Regions from separate parts of the Cupriavidus malaysiensis genome, predicted to be linked through region 2. Evidence: predicted binding sites of a transcription regulator. Region 2 holds the regulator's gene; each other region holds the start of a gene.
What was found. The regulator sigma-54, encoded in region 2, starts transcription at its own class of promoters, with help from an activator protein. The targets are predictions, from matches to a motif close to TGGCANGNAANCTGCTTT.
Positions count from the first base shown of each region.

Region 1: a site for sigma-54 is predicted at 3,874-3,891, ahead of BKK80_RS25860 (ammonium transporter). Genes of this name have one in related genera too.
Region 3: a site for sigma-54 is predicted at 2,479-2,496, ahead of BKK80_RS29275 (phenol hydroxylase subunit). Genes of this name have one in related genera too.
Region 4: a site for sigma-54 is predicted at 6,224-6,241, ahead of BKK80_RS26225 (GTP cyclohydrolase II). Genes of this name have one in related genera too.

Region 1 is NZ_CP017755.1:1,406,113-1,413,867, reverse strand. It holds gene BKK80_RS25885 (class I adenylate-forming enzyme family protein) at 1-843, shown strand, start outside; gene BKK80_RS25880 (acid phosphatase) at 938-1,840, shown strand; gene BKK80_RS25875 (CreA family protein) at 1,934-2,404, opposite strand; gene BKK80_RS25870 (acyl-CoA thioesterase) at 2,415-2,903, opposite strand; gene BKK80_RS25865 (HU family DNA-binding protein) at 3,068-3,349, opposite strand; gene BKK80_RS25860 (ammonium transporter) at 3,923-5,125, shown strand; gene BKK80_RS25855 (mechanosensitive ion channel family protein) at 5,326-6,177, shown strand; gene BKK80_RS25850 (Bcr/CflA family multidrug efflux MFS transporter) at 6,228-7,439, opposite strand; gene BKK80_RS25845 (hypothetical protein) at 7,716-7,755, shown strand, end outside.
Region 2 is NZ_CP017754.1:833,038-840,792, reverse strand. It holds gene BKK80_RS03675 (KpsF/GutQ family sugar-phosphate isomerase) at 1-302, shown strand, start outside; gene lptC (LPS export ABC transporter periplasmic protein LptC) at 319-948, shown strand; gene lptA (lipopolysaccharide transport periplasmic protein LptA) at 1,006-1,632, shown strand; gene lptB (LPS export ABC transporter ATP-binding protein) at 1,688-2,482, shown strand; gene BKK80_RS03655 (RNA polymerase factor sigma-54) at 2,583-4,058, shown strand; gene hpf (ribosome hibernation-promoting factor, HPF/YfiA family) at 4,108-4,458, shown strand; gene ptsN (PTS IIA-like nitrogen regulatory protein PtsN) at 4,844-5,299, shown strand; gene hprK (HPr(Ser) kinase/phosphatase) at 5,379-6,350, shown strand; gene BKK80_RS03635 (PsiF family protein) at 6,527-6,832, shown strand; gene rapZ (RNase adapter RapZ) at 6,943-7,755, shown strand, end outside.
Region 3 is NZ_CP017755.1:2,195,541-2,203,295, reverse strand. It holds gene poxR (phenol degradation transcriptional regulator PoxR) at 87-1,793, shown strand; gene BKK80_RS29275 (phenol hydroxylase subunit) at 2,561-2,785, shown strand; gene BKK80_RS29270 (aromatic/alkene monooxygenase hydroxylase subunit beta) at 2,879-3,874, shown strand; gene BKK80_RS29265 (MmoB/DmpM family protein) at 3,885-4,157, shown strand; gene BKK80_RS29260 (aromatic/alkene/methane monooxygenase hydroxylase/oxygenase subunit alpha) at 4,225-5,739, shown strand; gene BKK80_RS29255 (phenol hydroxylase subunit P4) at 5,781-6,140, shown strand; gene BKK80_RS29250 (NADH:ubiquinone reductase (Na(+)-transporting) subunit F) at 6,166-7,236, shown strand; gene BKK80_RS29245 (2Fe-2S iron-sulfur cluster binding domain-containing protein) at 7,309-7,614, shown strand; gene BKK80_RS29240 (catechol 2,3-dioxygenase) at 7,701-7,755, shown strand, end outside.
Region 4 is NZ_CP017755.1:1,491,899-1,499,653, forward strand. It holds gene bcsQ (cellulose biosynthesis protein BcsQ) at 1-254, opposite strand, end outside; gene BKK80_RS37560 (hypothetical protein) at 251-628, opposite strand; partial or broken gene bcsR (BcsR/BcsP family cellulose biosynthesis protein) at 865-969, opposite strand; gene bcsD (cellulose biosynthesis protein BcsD) at 1,047-1,502, opposite strand; gene BKK80_RS26205 (Rrf2 family transcriptional regulator) at 1,838-2,329, shown strand; gene BKK80_RS26210 (EAL domain-containing protein) at 2,357-3,202, opposite strand; gene BKK80_RS26215 (transcriptional regulator) at 3,901-4,764, shown strand; gene BKK80_RS26220 (acyltransferase family protein) at 4,964-6,040, shown strand; gene BKK80_RS26225 (GTP cyclohydrolase II) at 6,295-7,533, shown strand; gene BKK80_RS26230 (URC4/urg3 family protein) at 7,530-7,755, shown strand, end outside.

The sequences.
Region 1 (7,755 bases), on a different replicon from region 2:
CTGATGCACCGCTGGGACCCGGTGCGCGCGATGGGGCTGATCGAGCGCGAGCGTTGCACCGCGGCCGGCGGTGTGCCGACCATCGCCTGGCAGATCATCGAACATCCCGAGCGTGCGCGCTTCGACCTGTCTTCCCTGGAAAACGTCAACTACGGCGGTGCGCCGGCCTCGGCGGAACTGGTACGGCGCATCAAGGAAGTCTTCCCGGCTTCCGCGCCCGGCATCGGCTGGGGCATGACGGAAACCTCGGCCACCTTCACCAGCCACAGCGCGGAAGAGTACGTGCACCGGCCGGAAAGCGCCGGTCCGGCGCTGCCCATCGGCGAGATGAAGATCGTCGACGAGATGGGCAAGGCCTTGCCGCCCGGGCAGGCCGGCGAACTGTGGGTACGCGGCGCCAACGTCGTGCGCGGTTACTGGAACAAGCCGGAAGCCACGGCCCAGACCTTCGTCGACGGCTGGCTCAAGACCGGCGATATCGCGCGCCTGGACGAGGAGGGCTATCTCTACATCATCGATCGCATGAAGGACATGCTGATCCGTGGCGGCGAGAACATCTACTGCATCGAGGTGGAAAGCGCCCTGTACTCCCATCCGGCGGTGATGGACGCTGCCGTGGTCGGCATCCCGCACAAGACGCTCGGCGAGGAGCCCGGCGCGGTGGTCAGCCTCAAGCCGGATGCCGGCGTCAGCGAGGCCGAACTGCAGGACTACCTGCGCGAGCGGCTGGCGGCCTTCAAGGTGCCGGTGCGTATCCTGTTCTGTCCCGATATGCTGCCGCGCAATGCCAATGGCAAGATCCTGAAGTCCACGCTGCGGGCCATGTTCGGGCCGGCAGCCTGAGACCGCCCCGCCCTCCTGCCGCCCGGCTCGCGACGGGCCCGGCGGCAGGCCGGGAACAAGAACAAAAACAGGAAGTAGAAAGGAGACCACCCCGATGCCATCACTCCCCGCGACGATAACGCCGCCGCAGCCGGTCCGCCCCCGCCCTGCCGGCGCGGCGCTGGCGCTGCTCGGCGCCGCCGCCCTGCTGGCCCTGGGCGGCTGTGCCGCCGGCCCCGGTGCCGCTGGCAGCCCGATCGGACAGGTTCCCGAAATCCGCCCGGGCATCCTGGCCGGCTACCTGCCGCGCCAGGACCTGCCCGACAGCCTGGTGCTGGTGCCCCCGCCGCCCGCGCCGGGCTCCGCCGCCCAGGCGCTCGACGACGACATCGCGCGCCGCGCCACCGCGCTGCGCGGCAGCGCGCGCTGGCAACTTGCGAGCGAGGACGCCGAGCTCGGCTTCCCGAAGGCGGCCGGCGCCTTCAGCTGCGTGCTGGGGGCCCCGGTCAACGCCCAGGACACGCCGCACCTCTACCTGCTGCTGCGCCGCACGCTGGCCGATGCCGGACTGGCAACCTACCGCGCCAAGGACCAATACCAGCGCAAGCGGCCGTTCATGGTCAACGGGCAGCCGACCTGCACGCCGCAGGAAGAGGCCAAGCTCGTCAAGGACGGCTCCTATCCCTCCGGCCACAATGCGGTCGGCTGGGCCTGGGCGCTGGTGCTAGCCGAAGTGGCGCCGGAACGCGCCACCGCCATCCTCGCGCGCGGGCGCGCCTTCGGCGACAGCCGCCTGGTCTGCAATGTCCACTGGCAGAGCGACGCCAATGCCGGCCGCGTGATGGGTGCCGCTGCGGTCGCGCGCCTGCATGCCGACCCGGTGTTCCGCGCCGACCTGGCGCTGGCGCGGCAGGAACTGGCCGCCGCGCGCACGCGCGGCCTGGCGCCGGAGCGCGACTGCGCCGTGGAAGCTGCCGCCATGGCACAGTGGCCCGCTGCGGCGCCGGCAGGCCAATAAAGGGCGACGGGATGGGACGGACGGCGGCACCCGCCGGCGCGCCCCCCCCCCCAATGGCAGGAAGCGCCGGCGCGCGATGGCCCTGCCGACCGGCTATTTGACCGGGATCGGCGTGGCCGCTTCGACCGGCACCGCGGTGACGCTGTTCTGCGGGCTGCCACTGACGATGCGGTCGGAATAGGTCAGGTAGACCAGGGTGTTGCGCTTGCGGTCGACCGCGCGCACCACGTGCAAGGTCTTGAACAGGATGGACATCCGCTCCGAGAACACATTGTCCTGCTGGCGCAGCGGTGCCTTGAAGGCGATCGGCCCGACCTGGCGGCAGGCGATCGAGGCCTCCGGCGGATCCTCGGCCATGCCCAGCGTGCCCTTGATGCCGCCGGTGCGCGCACGCGAGACATAGCAGGTGACGCCGGCCACCTGCGGATCGTCATAAGCCTCGATGACGACCTTGTCGGAACCGGTCACGCGGAAATTGGTGCTGACGCTGCCGATCTCCTCGGCCTGCGCCGCCGCGGCCGCCAGCAGGAAGCCGGCGGCCAGCACGCTGGCAATGGTGCGCATCGCGTCTCCCTCAGGCCGCCGGGGCGGCCTTGATCTGGTGCTGGCGCGCCTCCATTTCCTGGCGCAGCGCGCGCCGCTGCTGAGCGGCGGCGAAGCGCTCGCGCTCGACCTTGTCGCGGGGCTGCAGCGGCGGCACCTCGGTCGGCTTGCCGTCGTCGTCGACCGCCACCATGGTGAAATAGCAGCTGTTGGTGTGGCGCACCAGCTTGCTGCGGATGTTCTCGGTCACCACCTTGATGCCGATCTCCATCGAGCTGCGCCCGGTGAAGTTGACCGCCGCCAGGAAGGTCACCAGTTCGCCTACGTGGATGGGCTGGCGGAAGGTCACCTGGTCCACCGAGAGGGTGACCACGTAGCTGCCGGCATAGCGGCTGGCACAGGCATAGGCCACCATGTCGAGATACTTCAGGATCGTGCCTCCGTGCACATTGCCGGAGAAATTGGCCATGTCCGGCGTCATCAGCACGGTCATGGAAAGCTGGTGGGGCAATTCGTTCATGATGCTACCTGGTGCCAAGGAAAGGTCGGCGCCCGCAGGGCGCGGCCCGGCCAGTGTACCGCCGGAACAGGCTGCCGGCCGTGACACGGCGCGGCGTCATCGCGCCGCAAAATGAAAAGCGGCCGCAAAGGCCGCTCTATCGCGAAGCATGAACCGCGGACGGCTTACTTCTTCTTGTTCACAGCGTCCTTGAAGCCTTGACCAGCCGCGAACTTGACCGTCTTCGCAGCCGGAATCTTGATCGTCTCGCCGGTGCGCGGGTTACGGCCGGTGCGCGCTGCGCGCTTGCCCGAGCTGAAGCTGCCGAAGCCCACCAGCGTCACTGAGTCACCCTTGGAGACTGCCTTCTTGATATTGTCCAGCGCGGCATTCAGCGCGCGCTCTGCTGCAGCATTGCTCAGTTCCGCGTCCGCGGCGATGGCAGATACCAGTTCACCTTTATTCATGGCTGATTTCCCTTGTTGGTCGTCTTCACCGGCCCCGCCTCCAGGCGGCAGTTCACCGATCGGCGCAGTCTAATCTGCCCTTTGCGCCGAGAGCAATCCCCAGTGGCACCGACGCAACGAAAAAAACCCGCAAATCCTTCGCCGGCGCGCCTTTGTAGCGGATTTAGGCAGCTGGCAGGGCTATTCGCACGCGTCCCGGAATGCAAACAATGGCAATGACGCCGGCATGATCGGCGCCTCCGGTGCGACCGATGCCGCCGATGCGTCCGCCGATGAACGCAGGCCATGCGTCTCCCCGCCTGGTCTGGTCTCCCCGTCGGCGGCCATGCACCGGACCGGCTCCGGCGCGCCCGGCGCACGCCCCATTCTGGCGCCGCGCCCCGATTAGGTGCACAAAGCCAAAGCAGGCCGCTCCGAATCGGTGCGCACGGACCCGCCTCGATGCGGCGGCTTGTCCCGGGACTTCCGCCACACCCCCCACTACGGTGCGTCCGCACCATGCCATGGTGCGACCGGCCCCAACTTGGAACGCTTTTTGCATACCCATGCGCCTATTTTGAGCATGAGGGACTCATGGACAACTGGAAGAGCGGCACCGACGCCCTGTTCATCCTGCTAGGCGCGATCATGGTGCTGGCCATGCACGCCGGCTTCGCCTTTCTCGAACTGGGCACGGTACGGAAGAAAAACCAGGTCAACGCCCTGGTCAAAATCCTGGTGGATTTCGCGGTTTCCACTATTGCGTATTTTTTCATCGGCTATACGGTGGCCTATGGCGTGAATTTCATGGTCGGCGCCGACGTGCTGGCACAGAAAAGCGGCTATGAACTGGTGAAATTCTTCTTCCTGGCCACCTTTGCCGCGGCCATCCCGGCGATTATCTCGGGCGGCATTGCCGAGCGCTCCCGTTTCACGCCCCAGTTGATGGCCACCTTCGTACTGGTCGGATTCGTCTACCCCTTCTTCGAAGGCATCGCCTGGAACCAGCGCCTGGGCGTCCAGCAATGGATCACCACGCTGACCGGCGTGCCCTTCCATGACTTCGCCGGCTCGGTCGTGGTGCACGCCGTGGGCGGCTGGATCGCGCTGCCCGCCGTGCTGCTGCTGGGCGCGCGGCGCGGCCGCTACCAGAAAGATGGGCGCATCAGCGCGCATCCGCCGTCGAACATCCCGTTTCTCGCGCTGGGCGCCTGGGTGCTGGCGGTGGGCTGGTTCGGCTTCAACGTGATGAGCGCGCAGAGCATCGACAAGATCAGCGGGCTGGTCGCCATCAATTCGCTGATGGCCATGGTGGGCGGCACCCTGGCTGCCTGGTGGGCCGGGCGCAACGATCCGGGCTTCGCCTACAACGGCCCGCTGGCCGGCCTGGTGGCGGTCTGCGCCGGCTCGGACCTGATGCACCCGCTGGGCGCGCTGGCCACCGGCGCGGTTGCCGGTGTGCTGTTCGTCTACCTGTTCACGCTGGCGCAGAACAAATGGCATATCGACGATGTGCTCGGCGTATGGCCCCTGCACGGTCTGTGCGGGGCCTGGGGCGGCATCGCCGCCGGCATCTTCGGTGCCCGCGCGCTGGGCGGCATCGGCGGCGTATCGCTGCTGGCCCAACTGATCGGCACGGTACTGGGCATCGTCATCGCCCTGGTCGGCGGCACGGTGGTCTATGGCACGCTGAAGAAGTTCGTCGGCATCCGGCTCGATCCCGAGGCCGAATACAACGGCGCCGATCTGTCGCTGCACCGCATCTCCGCCACCGCGGAGCGTGAGACCAACTGGTAAACGAGAACCGGCAGACAAAGGCAGGCAGGCGCCGGGCGGCGGCAGGCCGCCCGGCGCCTTACCATTGTTTGCTTGAACTTCCGATTTTGGCAGCGCAATAATGATTTTTGCCTGCCCGGCACCGCCGCGGCAGGCAGGAATCCGCATCGATCCGCCGATCCGGGATCGATCTCTGTCCAGCCAGCCGGGAGAACACGCCAATGGATGCCGCAACGCTGCAGAAATTTCAGGAAACGGTTACCGCCTACGCCACCGAGTTCGGCGTCAAGATACTCTCCGCCCTCGCCTTCTGGATCGTCGGCCGCTGGCTGATCCACTTCGTCGTCGGCCTGGTGCAGAAATCCCTGTCGCGCCAGAAGGTCGATTCCACCCTGCTGCGCTACGTCGGCTCCATCGTCACCGTCACGCTCAACGTCGTGCTGGTGATCGGCATCCTCGGCTACTTCGGCATCCAGACCACCACCTTCGCCGCGCTGATCGCCGCCGCCGGCGTCGCCATCGGCATGGCCTGGTCCGGCCTGATGGCCAACTTCGCCGCCGGCGCCTTCCTGATCGTGCTGCGCCCCTTCAAGGTCGGCGACTTCGTCACCGTCGGCGGCATCACCGGCACGGTCAAGGAGATCGGCCTGTTCTCCACCACGCTCGATACGCCCGACAACGTGCTGACGGTAGTCGGCAACAACAAGATCTTCGCCGACACCATCCAGAACTTCAGCGCCAACCCCTACCGCCGCGTCGAACTCAAGGCCCAGCTCGCCGGCAGCACCGACCCGGCCGCAGCGGCCGCGCTGCTCAAGGCACGCCTCGCCGCCATCCCCAACGTGCTGGCGGAGCCGCCGGTCGACGTGGAAATCCTGGAGTTCACGCTGGTGGGACCGGTGCTGGCGGTACGGCCCTACTGCAACAACGACCACTACTGGCAGGTCTATTTCGACACCAACCGCGTGATCCGCGACACCTTCGGCCAGGCCGGCTTCGCGGCACCGATGCCGGCGCAGATGGTGGTGGTCCAGAACGGCGCCGCCGCGGTACCGGTACAGGCCGCGGCCTGAGCCTGCGGGCCCGCGCCAAACGCGCGTTCGACTTACCCGGCGCGCCCCCGTCAGGGGTGCCCTGCCCCGCGGCATCCGTAGGCGCGCATCAGCACGGCACCCACGCCACACACGCCCATCACCACCGCCAGCGGCAGTGCCGTGCCGTCATGCCACAGGCTGACCGCGGCGCCCGCCAGCGTTCCCAGCGAGAACTGCAGCGTACCCATCAGTGCCGAGGCCGTGCCGGCGCGATGGCCCTGGTGGGCCAGCGACATGGCCGAGGCATTGGGCAGGATGCAGCCCAGCGCGGCGATGAAGAGGAAGAAGCCCGCCAGCAGCACCGGCAGCGTGGCCCAGCCCGCGAGGCTGGCGCCGGCCAGTCCCAGGCCCGCCGCGCAGGGCACCAGCAAGGCGCCGCGCAGGACGCGGTCCAGCGGCCTGCCGCGCACCAGCCGCGCATTGCACTGGGACATGGCGATCAGGCCGAAGGCGTTGGCGCCGAAGACGAAACCGTAGTGCGAGGGCGCGATGCCGTGCAGCTCGATCAGCACGAAGGGGGATCCGGCGATATAGGCGAACATCCCGGCCTGGGCAAAACCGGCGGACAAGGAGTAGCCGAGGAACTCGCGGTCGCGCAGCAGTTCGCCATAGCCGGCGAGCACATGGCCGAGCCGCAGCGGCGCTGCACGCGCCGGATCCAGCGACTCCTCCATGCGCAGGTGCACCAGCCACAGGATGGACAGGCTCGCCGCCACCAGCACCCAGAAGATCGCACGCCAGCCCAGCGTCTGCAGGATGAAGCCGCCGAGGATGGGCGCCAGGATCGGCGCCAGCCCCATCACCAGCATCAGCGAGGAAAAGGCGCGCGCCGACTCGTGCGCCGCCAGCCGGTCGCGGATCACCGCGCGCGCTACCACCATGCCGGCACAGCCGCCGAGCGCCTGCAGGAAGCGGAACAGCATCAGCGCCTCGACATCGCGCGCCAGCGCGCAACCGGCTGCCGCGGCCGCGTACAGGCCGAGCCCGACATACAGCGGCGGCTTGCGTCCGTAGCGGTCGCTCAAGGGGCCGTAGAAGGCCTGGCCGAGCGCCAGGCCGACCAGGAAGGTGCCCAGGGTCAACTGGATGCGGCCGATGTCGACGCCGAGATCGGCCGACAGCGTCGGGAAGCTCGGCAGATACATGTCGATGGACAGCGGAGCGAGCGCCGTCAGCGAGGCGCAGACCAGCAGCCAGAGGGGGAAGCGCGCGGCCTGCTGCGCGCTGGCGGAAGACGTCATAGCGGGAACCCTGCAATCGGTTGGCCGCGGCGGGCAGGCACGCCCGCACGCATGGTGCGAAGCCGCAATTGTTGCACAGCATAACGAAACCGGCAGGAGAAGAGCTGTCCACGCGATGCCGCCCCGTCGCCGCCGATCCCATGTGTGGCGCGGCTTTCACGGCAGGCGGGCGGAAGGGTACAATGCGGCCTGTCGACGACGCTGTGGCCGACGACCGCACTGCCATATGAGCTTGGCCGGCGGTTGACGGCCCTGGTCCGGGCAACGTTTTTCTGCATGAGAACAAGACAAACGCCGCTCCTCGCTGTGCTCGGCC
Region 2 (7,755 bases):
TGGAAATCACGCGCAAAGGCATGGCCATGACCGCGGTGGTCGACGCCGACGGCCGCGCCATCGGCGTCTTCACCGACGGCGACCTGCGCCGCCTGCTGGAGACCCCGCGCGACTGGAAGACGGTGCCGATCGGCGACGTCATGCACCGTAATCCGCGCAGCATCGGCCCGGACCGGCTGGCGGTCGAGGCGGTACAGCTGATGGAAGCCAACCGCATCAACCAGCTGCTGGTGGTGGACGAGGGCGGGCGCCTGGTCGGCGCGCTGCACATCCACGACCTGACCCGCGCCAAGGTCATCTGAGGCACGTCGGGCGCCCATGCAATCCATCCTGTCTTCCCTCAGCCGGCTCGCCATGCGCGCGCTGCCCATGCTGCTGATGGCGGTGGTCGCCGGCAGCACGTTCTGGCTCGTGCAGATCAACTCGCCGCGCGAAGCCGCGACCGGCCCGAAGACGGCACGCCACGAGCCCGACTACTACATGGACCGCTTCGCGGCCACCGAACTCGACGTGAACGGCGACACCAAGTTGCGCTTCAACGGCGACAAGATGGTGCACTTCGAGGACGACCAGACCTACGAGTTCGCCCGCCCCGCGATGCGCTCCTACGATCCGGGCCGCCCGCCGGTGAGCGGCCGCGCCGACCGCGGCAAGATGAACGCGGACGGCTCGGTCATCGACCTCTACGACAACGGCCTCATCGTGCGGGCGCAGGGTCCCGACCCGGCGCAGGACCCGCAGATGAGCGCGGCCTCCGAGTACTTCCGGATCCTCGTCAACGACGATCTCGTGAAGACCGACAAACCGGTGCAGCTCACCCGCGGCGTCTCCGTGATGAACGCCAACGGCCTGCTCTTCAACAACGTCACGCGCGAAGTACAATTGTTCGGCAACGTGCGCGGCACTATCGTCACCACCCCGCGCGGCGCGCCCGCGCCGAGGTCCTAAGTCATGCAACCGCGCGCGGCAACCCGCAGCCGCCGCTTTCTCCATCCGCTCACCATCATGATGCCTGCCTTGAAGACGTGGTTCCGCGCCCGGATTTCGCCTGCCCTGCTGGCCGCGGCCGCCGCGCTCTGCCTGGCGCCGGCCGCCCACGCCGAGCGCGCCGACCGCGACAAGCCGCTGGTGCTCGAGGCCGACAACGCCAGCTACGATGACGTCAAGCAGGTCTACACGCTGACCGGCAACGTGGTCCTGACCAAGGGCACCATGGTGCTGAAATCGGACGCCGCCGAGCTGCGCACCGACCCCGAGGGCTACCAGTACGCCATCGCCACCGCCAAGCCGGGCAAGCTCGCCTATATCCGCCAGAAGCGCGACAACGTCGACGAGTACATCGACGGCTGGGGCGACCGCATCGAGTACGACGGCAAGCAAGGCATCTCCAAGCTGATCGGCCAGGCCCGCATGGCGCGCCTGGCGGGCGGCAAGCAGATCGACGAGATCCGCGGCGCCGTGATCACCTACGACAGCAACAACGAGTACTACACGGCCAGCAGCAGCGGCGACAAAGGCGCGGTGACCTCCTCGGGACGCGTGCGCGCCGTGCTCTCGCCGCGCCAGCCGGCCAGCGCGCCGGCAGCGCCGCCGCTGGAGCTGAAGTCCGCACCCGCGCCGTCCAAGTCCTGAACCCAGCCGAACGCAACGCATCCAGCGCGCCAGGCGCTCCCAACGCACTGCCCTCATGACCGATACCCAGACCGCCCCCGCCGCCACCGCCAGCAACGGCCAGTCCGCCGGCGGCAGCACGCTGACGGTACGCCACCTGAAGAAGCGCTATGGCTCGCGCACGGTGGTCAAGGACGTCTCGCTCGACGTCAAGAGCGGCGAGGTGGTCGGCCTGCTAGGGCCCAACGGCGCCGGCAAGACCACCTCCTTCTACATGATCGTCGGCCTGGTGGCGCTGGACGAAGGCGACATCGTGCTCGACGGCCTGCACCTGAGCGGCCTGGCCATCCACGAGCGCGCGCGCATGGGCCTGTCCTACCTGCCGCAGGAGGCCTCGGTGTTCCGCAAGCTCAACGTCGAGGAGAACATCCGCGCGGTGCTGGAGCTGCAGATCGTCGACGGCAAGCCGCTGTCGGCGCAGGAGATCGAGCGCCGCCTGGACGCGCTGCTCGACGACCTGCAGATCGCCCACCTGCGCCAGAATCCCGCGCTGTCTCTGTCGGGCGGCGAGCGCCGGCGCGTGGAAATCGCGCGCGCGCTGGCTTCGGCCCCGCGCTTCATCCTGCTCGACGAACCGTTCGCCGGTGTCGACCCGATCGCGGTGGGCGAGATCCAGCGTATCGTCAGCTTCCTCAAGGCGCGCAACATCGGCGTGCTGATCACCGACCACAATGTGCGCGAGACGCTGGGCATCTGCGACCACGCCTACATCATCAGCGAGGGCGCGGTGCTGGCCGAGGGCCGCCCGCAGGAAATCATCGCCAACGAATCGGTGCGCCGGGTCTACCTGGGCGAGAACTTCCGCATGTGATGCGGTGGCCGCGCCTCGCCGGCGCGGGACCGCGACAAAGCGGCAGGAACGTTAGCAATTTTCGTTCCATCGCGCTGCGGATGGGCATAGAATAGGCCGCATGAAACCTTCGCTTCAGCTCCGCCTTTCCCAGCATCTCGCACTGACGCCACAGCTTCAGCAGTCGATCCGGCTGTTGCAGCTTTCCACGCTCGAACTGCAGCAGGAAGTCGAGCAGGCCCTGATCGAAAACCCTCTGCTCGAGCGCGAAAACGATTGGATCGAGAGCCCGCTGCGGGTGGCCGCCGATGGCAGCATCAACGTGCAGAGCGCACCCGCGCCGGCCCCGGCCGAAGCGCAGGGCAATGGCGAGGCACGCAGCGACGAGGGCGGCGGCGATGAAGAGCGCTTCGGCGACGGCGCCGACGACTACGGCAGCGACTGGAGCCTGGACGACTTCGCGCGTCGCCCCCAGGGCGACGAAGACGAGAAGGCGCCGCTGCAACTGCGCGACGCCGAGCCGACCCTGCGCGAGCACCTGATGGAACAGCTCGCGCCGCTGAAGATCTCGGCGCGCGACAAGGGCCTGGCCATCTTCCTGATCGAGTCGCTCGACGACGACGGCTACCTCAGCGCCACGCTCGAGGAGATCTGCGAAGAGCTGCCCGAAGAGCTGGAGTTCGAGATCGAGGAAGTGCAGGCCATGCTGGCCCTGCTGCAGAGCTTCGATCCACCCGGCGTGGGAGCGCGCAATGCGGCCGAATGCCTGGCGCTGCAGCTGCGGCGGCTGTCGCATCCGCAGCGCGAGCTGGCGCTGGGCATCGTCAACCACCACCTGGAACTGCTGGCCGCGCGCGATTACACGCGCTTGAAGAAGGCGCTGCAGGTGGACGAGACGGCGCTGAAGGCAGCACATGACCTGATCCGCTCGCTGGCACCGTATCCGGGCCACGCCTACAACCGTCCGCAGGCCGACTTCGTCGTGCCCGACGTGTTCGTGCGCAAGAGCGGCAGCGGCTGGATCGCCCAACTCAATCCCGACGTGATGCCGCGCCTGCGCATCAACGACATGTACGCGCAGATCCTGCGCGGCGCCAAGGGCGAATCCGGTGCCGCCGGCCTGCAGCAGAAACTGCAGGAAGCCCGCTGGCTGATCAAGAACATCCAGCAGCGCTTCGACACCATCCTGCGTGTCGCACAGGCCATTGTCGAGCGTCAAAAGAACTTCTTCAGCCACGGTGAAATTGCGATGCGCCCCTTGGTTTTGCGGGAGATTGCCGATACACTGGGATTACACGAGTCAACCATCTCTCGGGTGACGACTAACAAATACATGGCCACCCCCATGGGCACTTTCGAGCTGAAGTACTTCTTCGGCAGCCATGTGTCCACGGAAACGGGCGGCGCTGCTTCATCAACGGCTATCCGAGCCTTGATCAAGCAACTGATAGGAGCCGAAGACCCGAAGAATCCCCTGTCCGACAGCCGAATTGCCGAATTGCTGGGCGATCAGGGCTTCGTCGTGGCGCGCCGGACGGTCGCCAAGTACCGAGAAGCGCTGAAGATCCCGGCAGTCAATCTCCGCAAGTCTTTGTAGCCGAGCCGCATCGCCTGCCTGGTGTGGCTCTTTCAGAAGGAGAAGCGCTATGAACTTCAAGATCAGTGGACACCACCTGGACATCACGCCACCCCTGCGTGAGTACGTGGAAACGAAGCTGGAGCGTATCGTCAGGCATTTCGATCAAGTCATCGGCGTTAGCGTGCTGCTCTCTGTCGACAACCACAAGGAAAAGGACAGGCGTCAGTACGCGGAAATCAATCTGCATCTGAAGGGCAAGGACATCTTCGTCGAGGCGCACCACGAAGACCTGTATGCGGCGATCGACGCACTGGTCGACAAGCTGGACCGTCAGGTCATCCGGTACAAGGACCGCGTGCAGAGCCACGACCGGGAATCCGTGAAGTACCAGATGGCTGCCGCACAGATGCAGCAATAGCCAGAGAAAACAATAAGAACAATCTGCCTGATCTGCCTTGAGGCCGCCCGTCGGCCACCAGCACAAGGGCCAGACCACGAACCGCGCATAAAGCGCGGTTTTTTGCTTTTGGCGGACCGGCTCGCGTGCACGCCCCGTACACGCCCTCGTCCGGGGGAGTTCGCAAGTGGCGCGACGCAGTGTATGCTCTCCAATACATGAGTCGCCGCTACCGCCGGGACCGCGGCTTGCGCGCCGCACAAGAAGGCGGGCGGGCTGCTCTATAATGGTCCGATACTCCGCATGCCGGCGCCCGACCGGCGGAGCGAGCGGATATTCCGCCTCTTTGACCCGGCCGGGCGCGCAGCGCACCGGGCCGCTTATCTGGAATCCCTGCGCACCTGCCATGAACCGTTTGGCCAAATTGCTGCCGCCAGGCAACATCACACTCGACGTCAGCGTCACCAGCAAGAAGCGCGTCTTCGAACAGGCCGGACTCCTCTTCGAGAACAACCATGGCGTGGCGCGGGCCACGGTCACCGACAACCTGTTCGCGCGCGAGTCGCTGGGCTCGACCGGGCTGGGCGCGGGCGTGGCCATCCCGCATGGCCGCATCAAGGGCCTGAAGCAACCGCTGGCCGCCTTCATGCGTCTGGCCGAGCCGATCCCATTCGAATCGCCCGACGGCAAGCCGGTGTCGCTGCTGATCTTCCTGCTGGTACCCGAGCAGGCCACCCAGCAACATCTCGAGATCCTGTCGGAGATCGCCCAGTTGCTGTCCGACCGCGACATGCGCGAAGGCCTGGCCACGCTGCCGACGCCCGAAGCCGTGCACCAGCTCCTGACCGAATGGCATCCCTGACCGGCGCTCCGCCCGCAGGCGCGGGCCAAGGCACCGGCGGCGGGTCCTAGCGCTTTCCAGCCCCACCAGACTCCCCCGCATGGAACTCACCGGCGTTTCTTCCCAGTCCATCTTCGACGACAACGCAGCCGACCTCAAACTCTCATGGGTGGCGGGTCTCGAGGGGGCGGATCGCGCCTTCGACGTGGATTTCGCCCGCGAAGCCACCTCGGCCGCCGACCTCGTGGGCCACCTGAACCTGATCCACCCCAACCGCATCCAGGTCCTCGGCAAACCCGAGATCACCTACTACCAGCGGCTGGACGACGAGATGCGCAAGCGGCAGATGGGCGAGCTGATCCTGCTCGAGCCGCCCTTCCTGGTGGTCGCCGACGGCATGGAGCCACCGCCCGACCTGGAACTGCGCTGCACGCGCTCTTCCACACCGCTGTTCACCACGCCGGTATCCTCGGCGGCCGTGATCGACCACCTGCGCCTCTACCTGTCGCGCATCTCGGCGCCGCGCGTGACCATGCACGGGGTATTCCTCGACATTCTCGGCATGGGCGTGCTGATCATGGGCGAATCTGGCCTGGGCAAGAGCGAACTGGGCCTGGAACTGATCTCGCGCGGCCACGGCCTGGTGGCCGATGACGCGGTCGACTTCGTGCGCCTGGGTCCGGACTTCGTCGAAGGACGCTGCCCGCCATTGCTGCAGAACCTGCTCGAGGTGCGCGGCCTGGGCCTGCTCGACATCAAGACCATCTTCGGCGAGACGGCGGTGCGCCGGAAGATGAAGCTCAAGCTGGTGGTGCAACTGGTGCGCCGCAACGACGGCGAGTTCGAGCGGCTGCCGCTCGATTCGCAGTACCTGGACGTACTGGGCCTGCCGATCCACATGGTGAAGATCCAGGTTGCGGCCGGCCGCAACCTGGCGGTGCTGGTCGAGGCTGCGGTGCGCAACACCATCCTGCGCCTGCGCGGCATCGACACGCTGCGCGACTTCATGGACCGCCAGCGGGCCGCGATGCAGGCCGACGCGGTCTCGCGGGGCCAGGGAAGACTGCTCTGACGCCGGCCGGCATGCCGCCGGCCGCTGCTTGCAATTGCTTACAGGAACACGGGCGCGGCCGTCAACGCAGGCCGGCGGCGCGCCGTTGTGTGCGGTAGTGGGCATCGAGCCCAGTCAGACACCGCGGCGCCGGCATGGCACGCGGCCATGAAGTCTTCCACAGCCAGGAGAAGAGCATGAAGAAGATGATCGCGATCTGTGCACTGCTGACCCCGCTGTTCGCCACGGGAGCATTCGCCCAAGGCTCGGCGCCCGCGGCGGCCAACTCCCAGCAGGACAAGATGAAAGCCTGCAATACGCAGGCCTCCGGCAAGAAGGGCGACGAGCGCAAGACCTTCATGAAGGATTGCCTGTCCAACAAGCCGGCCGCGGCGGCGGCGCCGATGACCCAGCAGGAGAAGATGTCGGCCTGCAGCAAGCAAGGCAAGGGCAAGAAGGGGGATGACTACAAGTCCTTCATGAAGGACTGCCTGTCCAAGTAAGGACCTCAGGGCGCTGGCGGAGCCCCCCGCCGGCCCCGCCTGGCACGCCCGCGGCAGCGCCGGGCGGCGGTCATGACGGCGACATGCGCTGATGCTATGCTTGCCGTGCTATGCGCATCATTCTTATCACCGGGATCTCCGGCTCCGGCAAGTCCGTCGCACTGAATGTGCTCGAGGACGCAGGTTATTACTGCGTGGACAACCTGCCCGCGCAATTCCTGCCGGAACTTGCCCGCTATCTGGCATCGCAGGGCCACACCCACCTGGGCGTCGCGATCGACGTACGCAGCCGAGAGTCGCTCGACCAGCTGCCCGACGTGCTGCGCAACCTGCGTGCCGAGCACCGGGTGCAGGTCATCTTCCTCACCGCCAATACCGAGGCGCTGGTGCAGCGCTACTCGGAAACGCGGCGGCGCCACCCGCTCTCGATCCGTGCCGACGATACCGGGCAGTCGCCCGCGCCTGAGCCGGCGCTCAGCGACACCTCGCTGATCGAGGCCATCGAGATGGAGCGCGAACTGCTCAATCCGCTGGCCGAGTCTGCCCACCGCATCGACACCAGCAGCGTGCGCACCAATACCCTGCGCGCCTGGATCAAGGAAATCATCCGCGACGAGCCGCTGCAGCTGACCCTGCTGTTCGAGTCGTTCGGCTTCAAGCATGGCGTGCCGAGCGACGCTGACCTCGTCTTCGACGTGCGCTCGCTGCCTAACCCCTTCTACGATCTCGCGCTGCGGCCGCTGACCGGGCGCGACGTGCCGGTGATGGAATTCCTGGAAAGCCAGCCGATGGTGCTGGAGATGGCGGAAGATATCCGCAGCTATGTGGAAAAGTGGCTGCCGAGTTTCATCGCCGACAACCGCAGCTACCTGACCGTGGCGATCGGATGCACTGGCGGGCAGCACCGCTCCGTCTATATTGTG
Region 3 (7,755 bases), on a different replicon from region 2:
CGCCGGCACCGCGATGGCACATAATGTGCATAGCCATGTGGAAAAATGGTACGCCCGCCAGCAGAGCGGCGCGAAGAGAGGAGACGATGAGCAGTTCTACCGACAATTTCTCGGCCACCATGCGCGATGGCCTGTCCAACCTCGCCCGCCGGCTGCGTTTCGCCATGAAGGAGGGGTCGATCTGGCTGGGCGAGCAGCGCATGATCCTGCTGCATACGGCGGCGCTGGGCGCCCTGCGCAAGGAATTGGTGGATACCCTCGGCATGGAGCGTGCGCGCGGCCTGTTCATGCGCATGGGCTTCCATTCCGGGCTGCGCGATGCCGAACTGGCCAAGACCATGCGCTCGGGCCACAGCGACTTCGGCATGCTCGAGATGGGGCCCTGCCTGCACACCATCGAGGGCGTGGTCAGGGTGACGCCGCTGACCGTGGACATCAATATCGCCGCCGGGGTCTACCACGGCGAATTCCTCTGGGAAGACTCCTTCGAGGGCGATGTGCACCGGCAGATGTTCGGCGTGGCGCAGGCGCCGGTGTGCTGGATGCAGATCGGCTACGCCACCGGCTATACCTCGGCGCTGATGGGCAAGACCATCCTCTACCGCGAACTGGAATGCGTGGGCTGCGGCCAGCCCCACTGCCGCATCCTGGGCAAGCCGCTGGAGCAGTGGGAGGACGGCGAGGCCGAGCTGGCGCTGTACCAGCCCGACCCGGTCATCGACACCATCCTGGCCTTGCAGAGCGAAGTGGAGCAATTGCGTGCCCTGCAGCGCGCCAATGACCAGCCCGCCGACCTGGTGGGCGGCTCGCCGGGCTTCCGCGCCGCCTGGAACCTGCTGCAGCGCGCCGCCGGCAGCAGCGTGACGGTGCTGCTGCTGGGGGAGACCGGGGTCGGCAAGGAGCGCTTCGCGCAAGCCCTGCACGGCGTCAGCGCGCGAGCCGACAAGCCCTTCGTGGCGGTGAACTGCGCCGCCATCCCCGACGAACTGATCGAGTCCGAGTTGTTCGGCGTGGAGAAGGGCGCCTTCACCGGCGCCCACCAGTCGCGTGCCGGCCGCTTCGAGCGTGCTCACGGCGGCACCCTGTTCCTGGACGAACTGGGCGAGCTGTCCGCCTCGGCGCAGTCCAAGCTGCTGCGCGTGCTGCAGGAGGGGGAGGTAGAGCGCGTCGGCGGCAACGAGGCGCGCAAGGTCGACGTGCGCCTGGTCGCCGCCACCAATGTGGACCTGGCCGAGGCGGTCAGGCAGGGCACCTTCCGCAAGGACCTGTACTACCGGCTCAACGTCTACCCGGTCACGATTCCGCCGCTGCGCGAGCGGCTGGACGACATCCGGCTGCTGGCGGAGCGCTTCATCGCGCGCTACGGCGCGCGCCATGGCAAGAAGATCCTCGGCATCACCGATCGCGCGCTGGCCGAGCTGCGCCGCTACGACTGGCCGGGCAATGTGCGCGAACTGGAGAACGTGATCGAGCGCGGCGTGATCCTGGCGGCCAACGGCGGCCAGATCAGCGCCGAGCAATTGTTCCTGCCCGGCACCGAAGCGCCGGCCGGGGTCGACACCACGCCCAGGCTGGGCGAGCAGGGCGCGCTGCCCGGCCTGCGCGAAGCCGCGGTGCATGGCCTGCTGGACTATATGGCCGAGAACGGCCTGGCGCTCGGCGAGGTGGAAAGCGTGCTGATGGAGGCTGCCATGCAGCGCGCCGACGGCAACCTGAGCCAGGCAGCGCGGCTGCTCGGGCTGACGCGGCCCCAGCTGGCGTACCGATGGAAGACGCGCGGCACGCGCGGGTGAGGGGAGCCGGCCGGCGCGGCGCGAACTCCGACGCGCATGCCGAAGCCGGCGAGATGCGCCAACACCAATCGCCAAGCACACGGTCTTGGCTCCCTCTCCCCGCACGAAGAGGGTTGAGGAGAGGGGTGGTCTAGCGAGGCGTCGCATCGAGCGAAGCCCTCGGTGTGATCCAGAACGCGGGCACGGAAACGAAGCCGACGGTGCGATCCCGCCCGTCACGGCATAGCCAGTGCCTGCCCTCTCCCCGGCCCCGCTCCCGCAAGCGGGAGCGGGGAGACAGCCGCCACGGCGCAGCCCGTATCGCTCCGTCCGGAGCCAGCCGCCCCCCACGCATTCCTCCGATTTGATCATTTGATGCATCCCGCATGTCAGCGCTGCGCCGGGTCCGGCGCGGCGCGGCCTGGCGATGCTGCGCCGCGTTCCGCCGTGCGGCCCGGCAGCTGAGCGCCCGGGCCCTTTTGGCAGGGCTTCGTTGTTGCGATGCGCAAGTACGGCGGCGGCAGCGGCCGCTGCCTGCAAACGGCCGCCTGGCGCGGCTTTTGATCATTTGATCAAGTGCGCGGCGGAGCTTGATGAATTGATCGAGCGGTGGCGCAGCGATCTCTCCGGGTTTGTACGGAGATGGGCCGGGCGTGGCATCGCCATCTGTGCCGCAAACGCTGATCTGGCGTGCCTTTGCGCGGGCTGGCACGGTCTTCGCAATAGTCCGGGCAAGCACAACGCGATGCGGCACGGCAGCACGCGGATGCCACGCACCTGGAGACGCCATGATCAATCAATCGGTCCCGCTGTTCGAAGCCACGCCGCGCTACGTGCGCGTGGAAGGCCGCACGCCGGAGGGCTTCGTGCTGTTCGCCTTCAGCGTCGCCGATCCCGACCTGAACGTCGAACTCATCCTGCCGGAGCCGATGTTCGAAGCCTTCTGCAGCGCCAACCATGTGCGCTTCCTGCCGGCAGAGGCGGCCTCTGTCGATAGCGGCGAGGACGCCTAGCAGGCATCCACCGGGCACACACGACGGGCCGCCAGAGCCCCCACCGCCGGCGCACCCGCGCCGGCACCACGATACAAACCAGGAGACAACGCGATGCAAGTCGATATCAAGACGCAGCAGATCCAGCCGCTGCGCCAGACCTACGGCCACGTGGCGCGGCGCTTCGGCGACAAGCCGGCCTCGCGCTACCAGGAGGCGACCTACGACGTCCAGTCCGAGGTCAACTTCCACTACCGCCCGACCTGGGCGCCGCAGTTCGAGCTGTACGACAAGCGCCGCACCGCCATCGAGATGGCGGACTGGTATGCGCTGAAGGACCCGCGCCAGTACTACTACGGCGCCTACGTCGGTATGCGCGGGCGCCAGCAGGAAGCGGCCGAGAAGAACTTCGCCTTCGTCGAGAAGCGCGGGCTGCTGCAGGCGCTGCCGCTGGAATGGCGCGAGCGCCTCACCGATGGCCTGCTGCCGCTGCGCCACGTGGAATGGGCGGCGAACATGAACAACTTCTACTGCGCCGACTATGGCTGGGGCACGGCCATCACGCAGGCCTGCACCTACTGCGCGATGGACCGGCTGGGCATCGCCCAGTACCTGTCGCGCATCGGCCTGCTGCTGGACGGCAACACGGGTGCTGCGCTGGAGCGGGCGCGCGCGGCCTGGCTGGAGAGCGAGGCATGGCAGCCGCTGCGCCGCTTCGTCGAACACAGCTTCGTCATCGAGGACTGGTTCCAGACCTTCGTCACGCAGAACCTGGCGCTCGACGGGCTGCTCTATCCGCTCGTCTACCAGCATGCCGACGCGGCCATCGTGCGCGCCTGCGGCACCGGGCTGGCCGTGGTGACCGAGTTCATGAACGACTGGCGCGACGAGCACGTGCGCTGGGTCGACGCGGTGGTGCAGACGGCGGCCGCCGAGTCCGAGGCCAACCGCGCGCTGCTGTCGCGCTGGGCCGCCGAGGCACGCGCGCAGGCGGCCGAGGCGCTGCGGCCGGTGGCGGCCATCCTGCTGGGGGGCGAAGGAGAGCAGGCGATCGCCCTGTGCCTCGAACAATTCGACGCCCGGCTGGCCAAGCTCGGCGTGGCCGCCTGAGGAGAATGCCATGAGCGCCAACGTCTACATCGCCCTGCAGAACAACGACGACACCCGTCCCATCATCGAGGCCATCGCCGAGGCCAACCCGCTCGCCGTGGTGTCGCAGTTCCCCGCCATGGTCAAGATCGACGCCCCGGGGCGCCTGACCATCGTGCGCGAGCTGGTGGCCGACAAGCTCGGCCGCGACTGGGACCTGCAGGAGATCCACCTGAACCTGATCTCGCTGTCCGGCAACATCGACGAGACCGACGAAGCCTTCACGCTGCACTGGAGCGCCTGAGCACGGCTCGGCGCCCCGCACACAAGCAACGGCAACCGCACGCCATAGCAGAGCACACGGAGACATCATGGACGCACGCAAGAAGCTCAACCTGCGCGAGAAGTACGCGACGATGACGCGCGACCTCGGCTGGGAGACCACCTACGAGCCGATGGACAAGGTCTTTCCCTTCGACAAGTACGAAGGCATCAAGATCCACGACTGGGACAAGTGGGAGGATCCCTTCCGCATGACCATGGACGCGTACTGGAAGTACCAGTCGGAGAAGGAGCGCAAGCTGTACGCGATCATCGACTCCTTCGTGCAGAACAACGGCCACCTCAACGTCTCGGACGCGCGCTACCTGAATGCGCTGCGGCTGTTCCTGACCGGCGTGACGCCGCTGGAGTATGCCGCGCACCGCGGCTATGCCCACCTGGGGCGCCATTTCCGCGGCGCCGGCGCGCGCGTCGCGGCGCAGATGCAATCGATCGACGAGCTGCGCCACGCGCAGACCCAGCTGCACACGCTGTCGGTCTACAACAAGTATTTCCACGGCTTCGGCGAGTGGCGCCACATGCATGACCGCGTCTGGTACCTGTCGGTGCCCAAGTCCTACTTCGAGGACGCGATGAGCGCGGGGCCGTTCGAGTTCATCACCGCGATCTCGTTCTCCTTCGAGTACGTGCTGACCAACCTGCTGTTCATGCCCTTCATGTCGGGCGCCGCCTACAACGGCGACATGGCCACAGTGACCTTCGGCTTCTCCGCGCAGTCGGACGAGTCGCGCCACATGACGCTGGGCCTGGAGGTGGTCAAGTTCCTGTGCGAGCAGGACCCGGACAACATCCCGATCCTGCAGAAGTGGCTCGACAAATGGTTCTGGCGCGGCTTCCGCCTGCTGACGCTGGTCGGCATGATGATGGACTACATGCTGCCGCGCCGCGTGATGTCCTGGGCCGAGGCCTGGGAGATGTACTTCGAGCAGGCCGGCGGGGCGCTCTTCAAGGACCTGGAGCGCTACGGCCTGCGCCTGCCCAAGTACCACGACGTCGCCACCAAGACCAAGGACCGCATCACCCACGAGGCCTGGGGCACCTTCTACAACTATGCGGCCGCCGCCGGCTTCCACACCTGGATCCCGAAGCCCGACGAGATGGCATGGCTGGACGAGAAGTATCCGCAGACCTTCGCGCGCTACTACAAGCCGCGCCTGGACTACTGGCAGGAGCGCCAGCAGGCCGGCGAGCGCTTCTACAACGGCACGCTGCCGATGCTGTGCCAGACCTGCCAGATCCCGATGGTGTTCTCCGAGCCGGACGACCCCACGCAGACCTGCTATCGCGAGAGCAGCTACCACGGCATGAAGTTCCACTTCTGCTCGGACGGCTGCAAGGACATCTTCGACGGCGAGCCCGAGAAGTATGCCCAGGCCTGGCTGCCGGTGCACCAGATCTACCAGGGCAACTGCGGCGGTGCCTCGCTGGAGGACGTGCTCAAGTGGTACCGGCTCAACCTGGGCGCCGACAACCTCGACTTCGAAGGCTCGCAGGACCAGAAGAACTGGAATGCCTGGAAGGGCGTGCCGCACCCGGCTGCCTGAGCGCCGCGCCACCCCGGACCCCACGCATAAGGAGACACATCATGTCCGTCGCATCCATCGGTGAATACCGCTTCGAACCCGCCGACCGCGAGGCGGTGTTCCACGGCAACCGCCTGCTCTACGTCGGCTGGGACCAGCACCTGCTGTTCTGCGCGCCGCACTGCTTCCCCTTCCCGCCCGCGATGCGCCTGCGCGAGGTGGTCGAGCAGGTGCTGCCCGGCGTCTATGGCTACCACCCCGACTTCGGCCGCATCGACTGGAGCCGGGTCGAGTGGCTGCGCGGTGGCCGGCCCTGGCAGCCCGACCTCGACGCCACGCTGGAGGAGAACGGCCTCGGCCACAAGGAAGTGATCCGCTTCCGCACGCCCGGCCTGGACGGTATCGGCGGCAGCGCGAGCTGAGCGCCGCCGCGCAAGGAGACGCAAGATGTATTCGCTGACCATCGAGCCGATCGGGCAGACCATCCCGATCGCACCCGGGCAGACCGTGCTGGATGCCTGCCTGCGCAGCGGCGTATGGCTGCCGCACGCCTGTTGCCACGGCTTGTGCGCCACCTGCAAGGTGCAGGTGGTGGAGGGCGAGGTCGACCAGGGCGAGGCTTCGAGCTTCGCGCTGATGGACTTCGAGCGCGACAACGGCCAGTGCCTGGCCTGCTGCGCCACCGCGCAGTCGGACCTGACCATCGAGGCCGACATCGAGGAGGACGCCGATGCGCTGGGCCTACCGTTGGCCGACTACGAGGCCGAAGTGGTGGACGTGCGCGCGCTTACACCGACCATCCGTGGCATCTGGCTGCGGGTCAAGGGCGGTGCGAAGGTGGCATTCCAGGCGGGCCAGTACCTGAACCTGCAGGTGCCGGGCTGCGACCAGCCGCGCGCCTTCTCGCTGGCCAATGCGCCGGATGAGGAACTGGTGGAACTGCATGTGCGCAAGGTGGAGGGCGGCCAGGCCACCGGCTACCTGCACGAGCGGCTGGCGGTCGGCGACGCCTTGCGCTTTTCCGCGCCCTACGGCCGCTTCTTCGTGCGCCGCTCGGCACAGGCGCCGATGCTGTTCCTGGCGGGCGGCTCCGGGCTGTCGAGCCCGCGCGCGATGATCCGCGAACTGCTGGCCGCTGGCGAGACCTTGCCGATCACGCTGGTGCAGGGCGCGCGCAACCGGGCCGAGCTGTACTGCGAGGACGAGTTCCGTGCGCTGGCCGAACGCCATCCGAACTTCCGCTACGTGCCGGCGCTGTCCGACGAGCCGGCCGACAGTGCCTGGCAGGGTGCGCGCGGCTTCGCGCACGAGGCGCTGGCCGCGCTCTATGCCGATGGCGACGGGCGCGCGGACTTCCGCGGCCACAAGGCCTACCTGTGCGGGCCGCCGCCGATGATCGAAGCCTGCATCCGCACCCTGATGCAGGGCCGGCTGTTCGAGGCGGACATCCATACCGAGAAGTTCCTGTCCGCGAGCGATGCGCAGAACAGCGCGCGCAGCCCGCTGTTCAAGATCTGACGGGCAAGGCGCACAAAGCGCACCAAGCACACAAAGCACACAAAGCGCACCAAGCGTGCAAAGGAGACAGACATGCATACGGTGGAGATTGCGGACAGCGGGCAGCGCTACCCCTGCGACCCGGGGCAGAACCTGCTGCGTGCCATGGAAGTGCTGGGGCAGCGCGGCATCCCCGCGGGCTGCCGCGGCGGCGGCTGCGGCGTCTGCAAGGTCCGCATCGAGTCGGGGCGCTACCGCACCGGCAAGATGAGCCGCGCCTGCCTGTCGGAGGCGGAGCAGGGGCAGGGGCTGGTGCTGGCCTGCAAGGCATTTCCCGACAGCGATATCCGCTTGCGGCCGGCGGCGCTGCTGGCGCGTTGCCTGGACAAGGCGCGCTAGCGGGGCCGACTGTCGAGCAAGCGAAAGCGCCGCGAGGGCGGTGACGACAAACACGGATCGCAGATCCGGACATCAAGGAGACGAACATGGCATTGACTGGCGTATTGCGCCCGGGGCACGTGGCATTGCGCGTGCTGGAAC
Region 4 (7,755 bases), on a different replicon from region 2:
CCGAAGGGCAGCACCTGCACCGTCGAGCGGCCCCGGAACACGCTTTCGTGCCAGGGCTGGCCGGCCAGCGTGGCACGCGCATGGCCGTCGATCAGCTCGGGCGGCATGCCGAAATGCAGGCGCAGCGCGTTCTGCGGGTCGAGGTCGATGGCGAACACGCGTTGGCCCACCTGTGCCAGGGCCTGGGCGAGATTGGCGGAAAGGGTGGTCTTGCCGACGCCCCCCTTGGCCGACACTACAGCGACGACCTTCATGGGCGCTTCAACCGGTCGAGAAGGGAGCGGCGCAACTGTGCCCGCTCGGCGTCCGGATCCGCGCTGCGGCCTTCCAGGCGCGCGAACACCCGGGTGAGCTCGGTGCCGGACGCCTGGCTGGCGGCATTGGCCGATGCGGCGGCCACGGCGGAGGCGAACTGGGCCGGGGGCGCGACATAGGCCCGCGCCGGTGCCGGCGCGGGCGGCGGCGGCACGGTTGCGCCAGCCAGCCTTTGCTTGAGCGTCAGCCTGGCCGCTGCCGGGGTTGCCGAGGGGGCGGCGGGCTGTGTGGGCTGTGCGGCGCTGGACGCCGGCATGCCTTGCAGGCCCGGGTGGGCGACCGGTGCCGCGGGCGCTGCCGGGATTGCCGGCATGGGCTGCAGCAATGGCGCACCGGCCGGCGGCAGGCCGGCCGTGCGCACCGGCAGCGGCGGCCGCGTCGGGGCGAAGTGGGAGGGCGGCAGTGGTGCCTGGGGGGGGGTGCCGGAGGCAACTCCGGCTGCGCCGGCGCCGGCGGCTGCCGCAGCATGGCGCCCGCCAGCTCGCCGGGGGATACCGGCGGCACTTCGTCGGGCCGATCCGCCTGGACGGCAGACAGCAGCGGCCAGCGCGCGCGTGCTTGCTGCGCACCCTCGCTGCGGACGATTTCGCGGTAGGAGGTGGTGTCGCCACCGAACCGCTTGAACAATTTTGTCAGGTCGTCGGACTGGCTCATGGTCTTTGGCTGGTCGATAGATTCCGGTGCGGCGCGGCAAGCTCGTGCCGGGCGCCGCCGCCGGAGGCCCGGTCCATTCAGCGCCCGAAACGGAAGGCGACTGTGCCAGTGGCGTCGATCTGCGTCACCTGCGTCAGGGCCAATGCGTCGGAGGAGCCGAGGACGCGGAACCAATGCTGGTAGGCGCCTTCGAGGAAGCCCGGTGACCACGCATCGGCCGACTCGCCAAGCGCCGTCCTGAGCGGGGCGCAATGGTGGTGGATGGTCAGCGTTTCGCCGTTGTCCTCGATCCGGGTCCAGCCCCAGTCGATGCGCAACCACACCTGCGTGAGGGCCTGCTCCAGGTCGGCGACGGTGTCGCAGCGGCCCAGGTCGAAGCGCTCGGCGAACCGCGCGCCGACCCGGCGCATCAGTTCGCGCAGGCTCGCGACATCCAGCGTATCGGCCAGCTCGGATGCAAAAGCGCCAAGCACATCACGCCATTGCGAGGAGCAATGGCGTTCCGTCAGATATTGAAGCGTGGACAAAGTCACCCCGTAATTTCCTATTTTGATCTGCAGATCGCTGTTATTGATTTCCTGTTACATTTTCATGCCTTTTACGGTACCGAAGCAATTGCTTTGACTGCACTTTATTCCGATGGGTAACATTGTCCCTTTCTCACAACAACCCCCCGAAATGGTGAGGAAAACCGCCGGATTGCTCTGATAGGATCGCGCCCCTTCGGCGCTTGTCCGGTCCCTTGTCGGGCGGGCCTCCGATACTCCCAGGCAGGGTGTGCGGATTATCTCCGAAGCCGGGCCAGAGGGCGATAAGATGCATCCAGAAGCGATGTTAGACTGGCTCGTCGCTGTCTTGCCCCGATCCCATGAGACTCACGGACTACACTGACTACAGCCTGCGCACGCTGATCTTCGTGGCGGTCCACCCGGACGGGCTGGTGACCATCCAGCAGGTCGCGGACGCCTTTTCCATTCCGAAGAACCACCTGATCAAGATCGTCCAGCGACTCGGGCAGGCCGGTTTCCTGCACACCGTGCGCGGGCGCGCGGGGGGCATCCGGCTCGGGCGGCCCGCCGCGCAGATCCGGATCGGGGATGTGATCCGTGCCACGGAGCCGGATTTCGGCCTGGTCGAGTGCTTCCAGTCCGGCGAGAGCGCCTGCGTGATCACCCAGGTCTGCGGTTTGCGCGGCGTGCTGGCCGATGCCTTGCTGGCCTATTTCGATGTGCTGGACCGCTATACCCTGCAAGACCTGGTCGCCCGTCCGGCGCCATTGGTGCGCTTGCTGTCCGGGGCGGGCGTGTCCGTGCCCCTGCCTGCCAGGCCGGCGCGGCGCATGCCTGGCGGCGAGCCCTGAACGGGGCGGCAGGTCAATCCATTCTGTCTAGTGCAGCCAGCCGCTGGCGAAAGCCGCGGCGGGAAGCGGCTGCGAGAACAGGAAACCCTGTACCTGGCGGCATCCCAGCTTGCGCAGTATCTCCAGTTGCGCAGGCGTTTCCACGCCCTCGGCGACCACCTGCATGTCCAATGCGCGGGCCAGCGCGACCACCGCGGCGACGATGGCGCAGGTCTTGGGCTCCTGAGCGTCGAGCGGTGTCACGAAACTGCGGTCCAGCTTGAGCTCGTGTGCCGCCAGCGCATGCAGGCGCGCCAGGCTGGAGTGGCCGGTGCCGAAATCATCCAGCGCCACCCGCAGCCCGGCGGTGCGCAGCCGGGCCAGCACATCGGCGATGTACTGCGGATCGTGCATCGCGGTCGACTCGGTGAATTCCAGCAGCAGGCGATGCGGGCCGATACCGTGGCGCCGCAGGCAATGCCCGATCTGCGGCAGCAGGTCCGCATTGCGCAACTCGCGCAGGGAAACGTTGACGGCGACCTCGGGCGTGGGAAGGCCCTCGGCATCCCAGGCCGCCAGTTGCCGGCAGACCTCGTCGACCATCCAGTGCCCGATCGACTCGATGTGGCCGCTGCGCTCGGCCAGGGGGATGAATGTATCGGGCAGCAGCAGTCCGAAGCGGGGGTGCTGCCAGCGCGCCAGTGCTTCCGCGCCGACCAGTTGTCCGGTTGCGGTGTCCAGCTTGGGCTGGAAGAAGGCGCGCAGCTCGCCGCGCCGCGCGGCGTGTGGCAGGTCGCGCAGCAAGGCCTGGCTTCCGGCCGCAAGCGCCGTGGTGGCGGGGCGGGTGTTGCTGCGGGGACGGGGGTCCGGGCTCGGCGTGCCGATCGTGTTCACAGGGTTCCGGCCTTGGCGGGGCATGGTATCCAGCGCCACAGAGTTTCTCCAGTGACGAATAAGGCAATGTCCATGCCAAGCCTGCCGCCCGCGGTCGCTGGCCGCGCGCCGGTGGCGGGCCTTTGCCTGCTGCCAGGCGGGTTGCCGTCGCGTGCGCCGCCGCGCATCGGTATCGCGGCGCCGGGGCCGCGCCGCTCCACGGCGGCGGCTCGCTTGCGGCAGTTCCTCGATCCGTTGCGAAAACGTTACGTGTTACGTCGCACGTAACGTAACACTCCTCCTTCAGCGGCCCTCCCGGCGCGCGCCACGGCGGACCTCCACGTGATTTCCCGATAGGCCGGAAACCCAGTCCCCACAAGGCTTTGCGGGTGGCAAGCCGGTTTTTGCGCCGTCCCGCGCGGCGACGCAGGCGCCGATGGCACAGCGATTGCACACCATGCCGGTACCGAGCAGGCACAAAGAGTACGCGTTCCAACGCGTCGACCAATGCAACGGGAGTGAAACGTCGTCAAGACGGATGGCGGCCGGACGGATGCAATCAAGTCCGCCGGGAACGCCGGGCACGGGCGCCTGCGCCCGTGTCCTTGTGGGGGGCGGCTGCCGCAGGCCACGTGCCGGGCGCCGCCGCCTGGTTTTGGGAAGGAGGCCGGAGCCGGCGCAAGCGGCTGCGGCAGCAATCTACGGGGAGAAACAACGTCATGGAAGCACGGGACAAGACTGTGTTCACGGCGGAGCAGCTCGACGCCTACTTTGCGTCCTACGTCGGCATGGAAGGTGGCGATCCGGCTGCCCCGGTCTGGTTCTGCGATGCCACGCCGCATACCTGGGCCGAAGCCCTGGCTGCGCCGCTGGTGCCGCGCGCCGAGCCGACCGCCTGGGACAGCGACTTCCGCGCGCGCCATCACGATGTGATGCAGCGCTGGCAGTCCCACCAGAAGATCGCACGCATCATGGCGTCCGCTCGCGCCGAAGTGTTCCGTCGGCCGCAGAGTGAATGCGACTGGCAGCACTATTTCGATACGCACCTGTTCGCGCCGGGCGGGGCCGAGTTCAAGATGAGCCTGTTTCCGCTGCCGGCCAACCATATCGGTTCGGTGCCCTGGTCGCAGGCATTCCGCGGCCAGCCGGCTCTGGTGCCCAAGCGGCGCTACCTGGACCTGTGCCGCAACGGCGGGCGCTTCCGCTTCGTCGCCGACACCCGCCGGCGCTGGAAGCCCAAGCTGGTGGTCTGCTTCGGCGAGCGGCACCGGGAAGATTTCGTGCAGGCATTCGGTCTCGGGCACGTGCACGCGAGCGAGCACGTGCTGCAGCCGGCCGACCAGGCCAAGACGCTCTACATGGTCGAGCACGACAACACCACCTGGATCATGTGCGCGGCGCTGGCGGGCGCCGCCGGCATGACCTCCGACGTGCTGCTGGATGCCTTGGGCGCCTTCATCGCGCCGTGGCTGGAGCAGGCCGACTTCGCGCGCTGCGGTGGGCACTGCGGCCGGGCCGCGGCGGTGTCGCCGCAGCGCCGGCTGCCGGAGTCGAGCTGGCTCGGAGCGCTGCGGGCGGCCTGAGCCTCCCGGGCGGCGGCACGCGCGGCCGGCCGCCGCCGACCCGGTCGCCAAGGCGGCAACCGTGATCGCGCCCGCGCTGCGCCGGGCCTAGCTGGCGCGCACGATGTGCACGGGACGGCGCTTGCCACTGGCGGGGTGGCAGGCTTGGGAGTAAAATCGCTGCCTTCGCTCTTCCGGCAGTCCCCCCTATAACATAACAATGAGCCCCCGTTCTTCGCGCTTGGCGTGCATCGATGCACTCAAGGCGGTCAGTTCGCAGCTGATTGTTCTGCATCATCTCGCCTTCTACGGTCCGATGTCCGATGCGGCGCACGTGCTTGCGCCCGGCGTGCTCGACTGGCTCTCCCAATACGCCCGCATCGCGGTGCAGGTCTTCCTGGTGGTCAGCGGCTTCCTCGCCGCGCGCAGCCTCGCGCCGGGCGGCGAGCTGCTGGTGCAGCGCCCGCTGGCCGCCTTGTGGCGGCGCTACCAGAAGCTCGTGGTGCCCTATAGCGTGGCCATCGTGCTGGCCATCGCCGGGGCGGCGGTGGCGCGCCACTGGATGCACCACGATTCGATTCCCGCGGCGCCGCACCTGCGCCAGTTCATCGCCCACGTGTTGCTGCTGCACAGCCTGCTCGACGTGGACGCGCTGTCGGCCGGCGTCTGGTACGTGGCCATCGACATGCAACTGTTCGCGCTGCTGCTGGCGCTGCTGTGGGCGGCCCGCACCATCGGCGCCGGTGCGCGCGGCTTCGGCATCGTCCTGGTCGTGGCGATGGCGCTGGCCTCGCTGTTCTGGTTCAACCGCGATGCCGCCTGGGACGTCTGGGCGGTCTACTTCTTTGGCGCCTACGGGCTGGGTACGCTGGCCTACTGGGCGTCCAGCCCCGGGCGCCCGGCGCTGCCCCTGCTGCTGCTAGGGGCGGTGGCCCTGCTGGCGCTGGCGGTGGACTTCCGCCTGCGCATCGCCCTGGCGCTGGTGGTGGCCTTGCTGCTCGGCGTGGTGCGGCGCCAGGGTTGGCTGGAGCAATGGCAGGGCGGGGCGCTGCTGGCCTGGTGCGGGCGCGTCTCCTACTCGGTATTCCTGGTCCACTTCCCGGTCTGCCTGGTGGTCAACGCCTTGTTCTTCCATTTCCTGCCTGGGCGGCCGCTGGCCAATGCCTGCGGCATGGTGCTGGCGTGGGCGGCCAGCAACGTTGCCGGGGCGCTGTTCCATCGCTATGTCGAGGCCGCCGGCCTGACCGGGCTGTTGCGCGCGCGCTGGATGCTCTGGCGCAGCGGCCATGCGGCCTGACCGGCGGCACGGGGCGCACAGGGTCGATCGTGCGAGCGGCACCCATCGGGTGCCGCTTTCTCATGGTGCCGTGCACCGCGCCTGATGCCCGCCGGCCGTCCGGCCGTGGCCCGTCCTGCACCTCGGTGGTGCGCGGATGGCGTGTGCTGCGCCTCACACAGGGCTGAAATCGAGGTTGGGAGATGGCACGAAGGTTGCCTAGTATGGAAGCGTAAACCTGACCATTTGGTCAGGATTTCCTTACCGAGGCCGTCATGTCCGACCACATCGTCCTGACTTCGCACGCCCGTCGCGGCAAGCCCGCCGAGCCGATCTGCTGGGGGGCGCCGACCGCCACGGAGCGCGGGCCTGTGATCGCGAGCCTGACCAATCCGGCGCACCGCAACGTGATCGGGACCCATGGCGGTGCCTATGCCGTCTATCGCGCGCTCGCGGTGGCGTCCGGAGCGCTGCAGCGCGACCACCGGCCCGATTTCACCGACACCGCGCCCGCGGTGCCGGTCGGACCGCATCCGCAATGGAGCGACCCGGACAAGATCGTCTCGCTCGATCCCTGGGGCCACCTGGTTGCGACGGCCTTCGCCGAGCGCATCGCGGCCGGCATCGACGTACGTCCCACCATCGCCATCACGCGCGCCCACATCAATATGCCGGAGCTGGTGGCGGCGATCGCCGCGGGGCGGCTCAAGCCGGATGGCAGCATCCTGTTCGCGAACGGCGACGTGCGCGTGACCAAGGCCGCCATCGATCCGGTCTGGCACCTGCCCGGACTGGCGCGCCGTTTCGGCATCAAGGAAAGCGTGCTGCGGCGCAATCTGTTCGAGCAGACCAGCGGCATGTTCCCGGAGCTGGTGACGCGGCCGGACCTGAAGGTTTTCCTGCCGCCGATCGGTGGCATGACGCTCTATTTCTTCGGCGACCTGGAGCGGCTCGGCGATCCCGGCACGCGCGTGGCGTGCCGCGTGCATGACGAATGCAACGGCTCGGACGTGTTCGGCTCCGACATCTGCACCTGCCGCCCCTACCTGGCTCACGGCATCGAGGTCTGCATCGAGATGGCGCAGCAGGGCGGAGTCGGGCTGGTGGTCTATAACCGCAAGGAAGGGCGTGCGTTGGGCGAGGTCACCAAGTTCCTGGTCTACAACGCGCGCAAGCGGCAGGCCGGCGGCGACCGCGCGGAAACCTATTTCGCCCGCACCGAATGCGTGGCGGGCGTGCAGGACATGCGCTTCCAGGAACTGATGCCCGACGTGTTCCACTGGCTGGGCATCCGCCGCATCGACCGCTGGGCCTCGATGAGCAATATGAAGCACGGTGCGCTGGTGGCACAGGGCATCGAGGTGGTGGAGCAGGTGCCGATACCGGAAGAATTGATCCCGGCCGATGCCAGGGTGGAGATCGACGCGAAGGTGGCGGCCGGCTATTTCACGCGGTATACGCCGCCCGATGCCAGCGAACTGGCGCTGGCCAAGGGCAGGGGGTTGGAAGAATGAACGCTTTTCCGGAAGGGGATCTGGCGGGGGCCGGCGGTGCGGACGCAGGGAGCGGCTGGCTCTGTCCGCTGCCGGAGGGGCATCCCGCGGCAGCGCTGCTGAGCGCGCGGGCCGTGCGCAAGCATTGTGCCGAAGTGACGCGTTTCGTTGCCTCCGGGGAGTCGGCGCTGTTCAGCTGGCACCCGGAACGGGTGCCGGAAATCGCGGACTACGTGAGCGCGA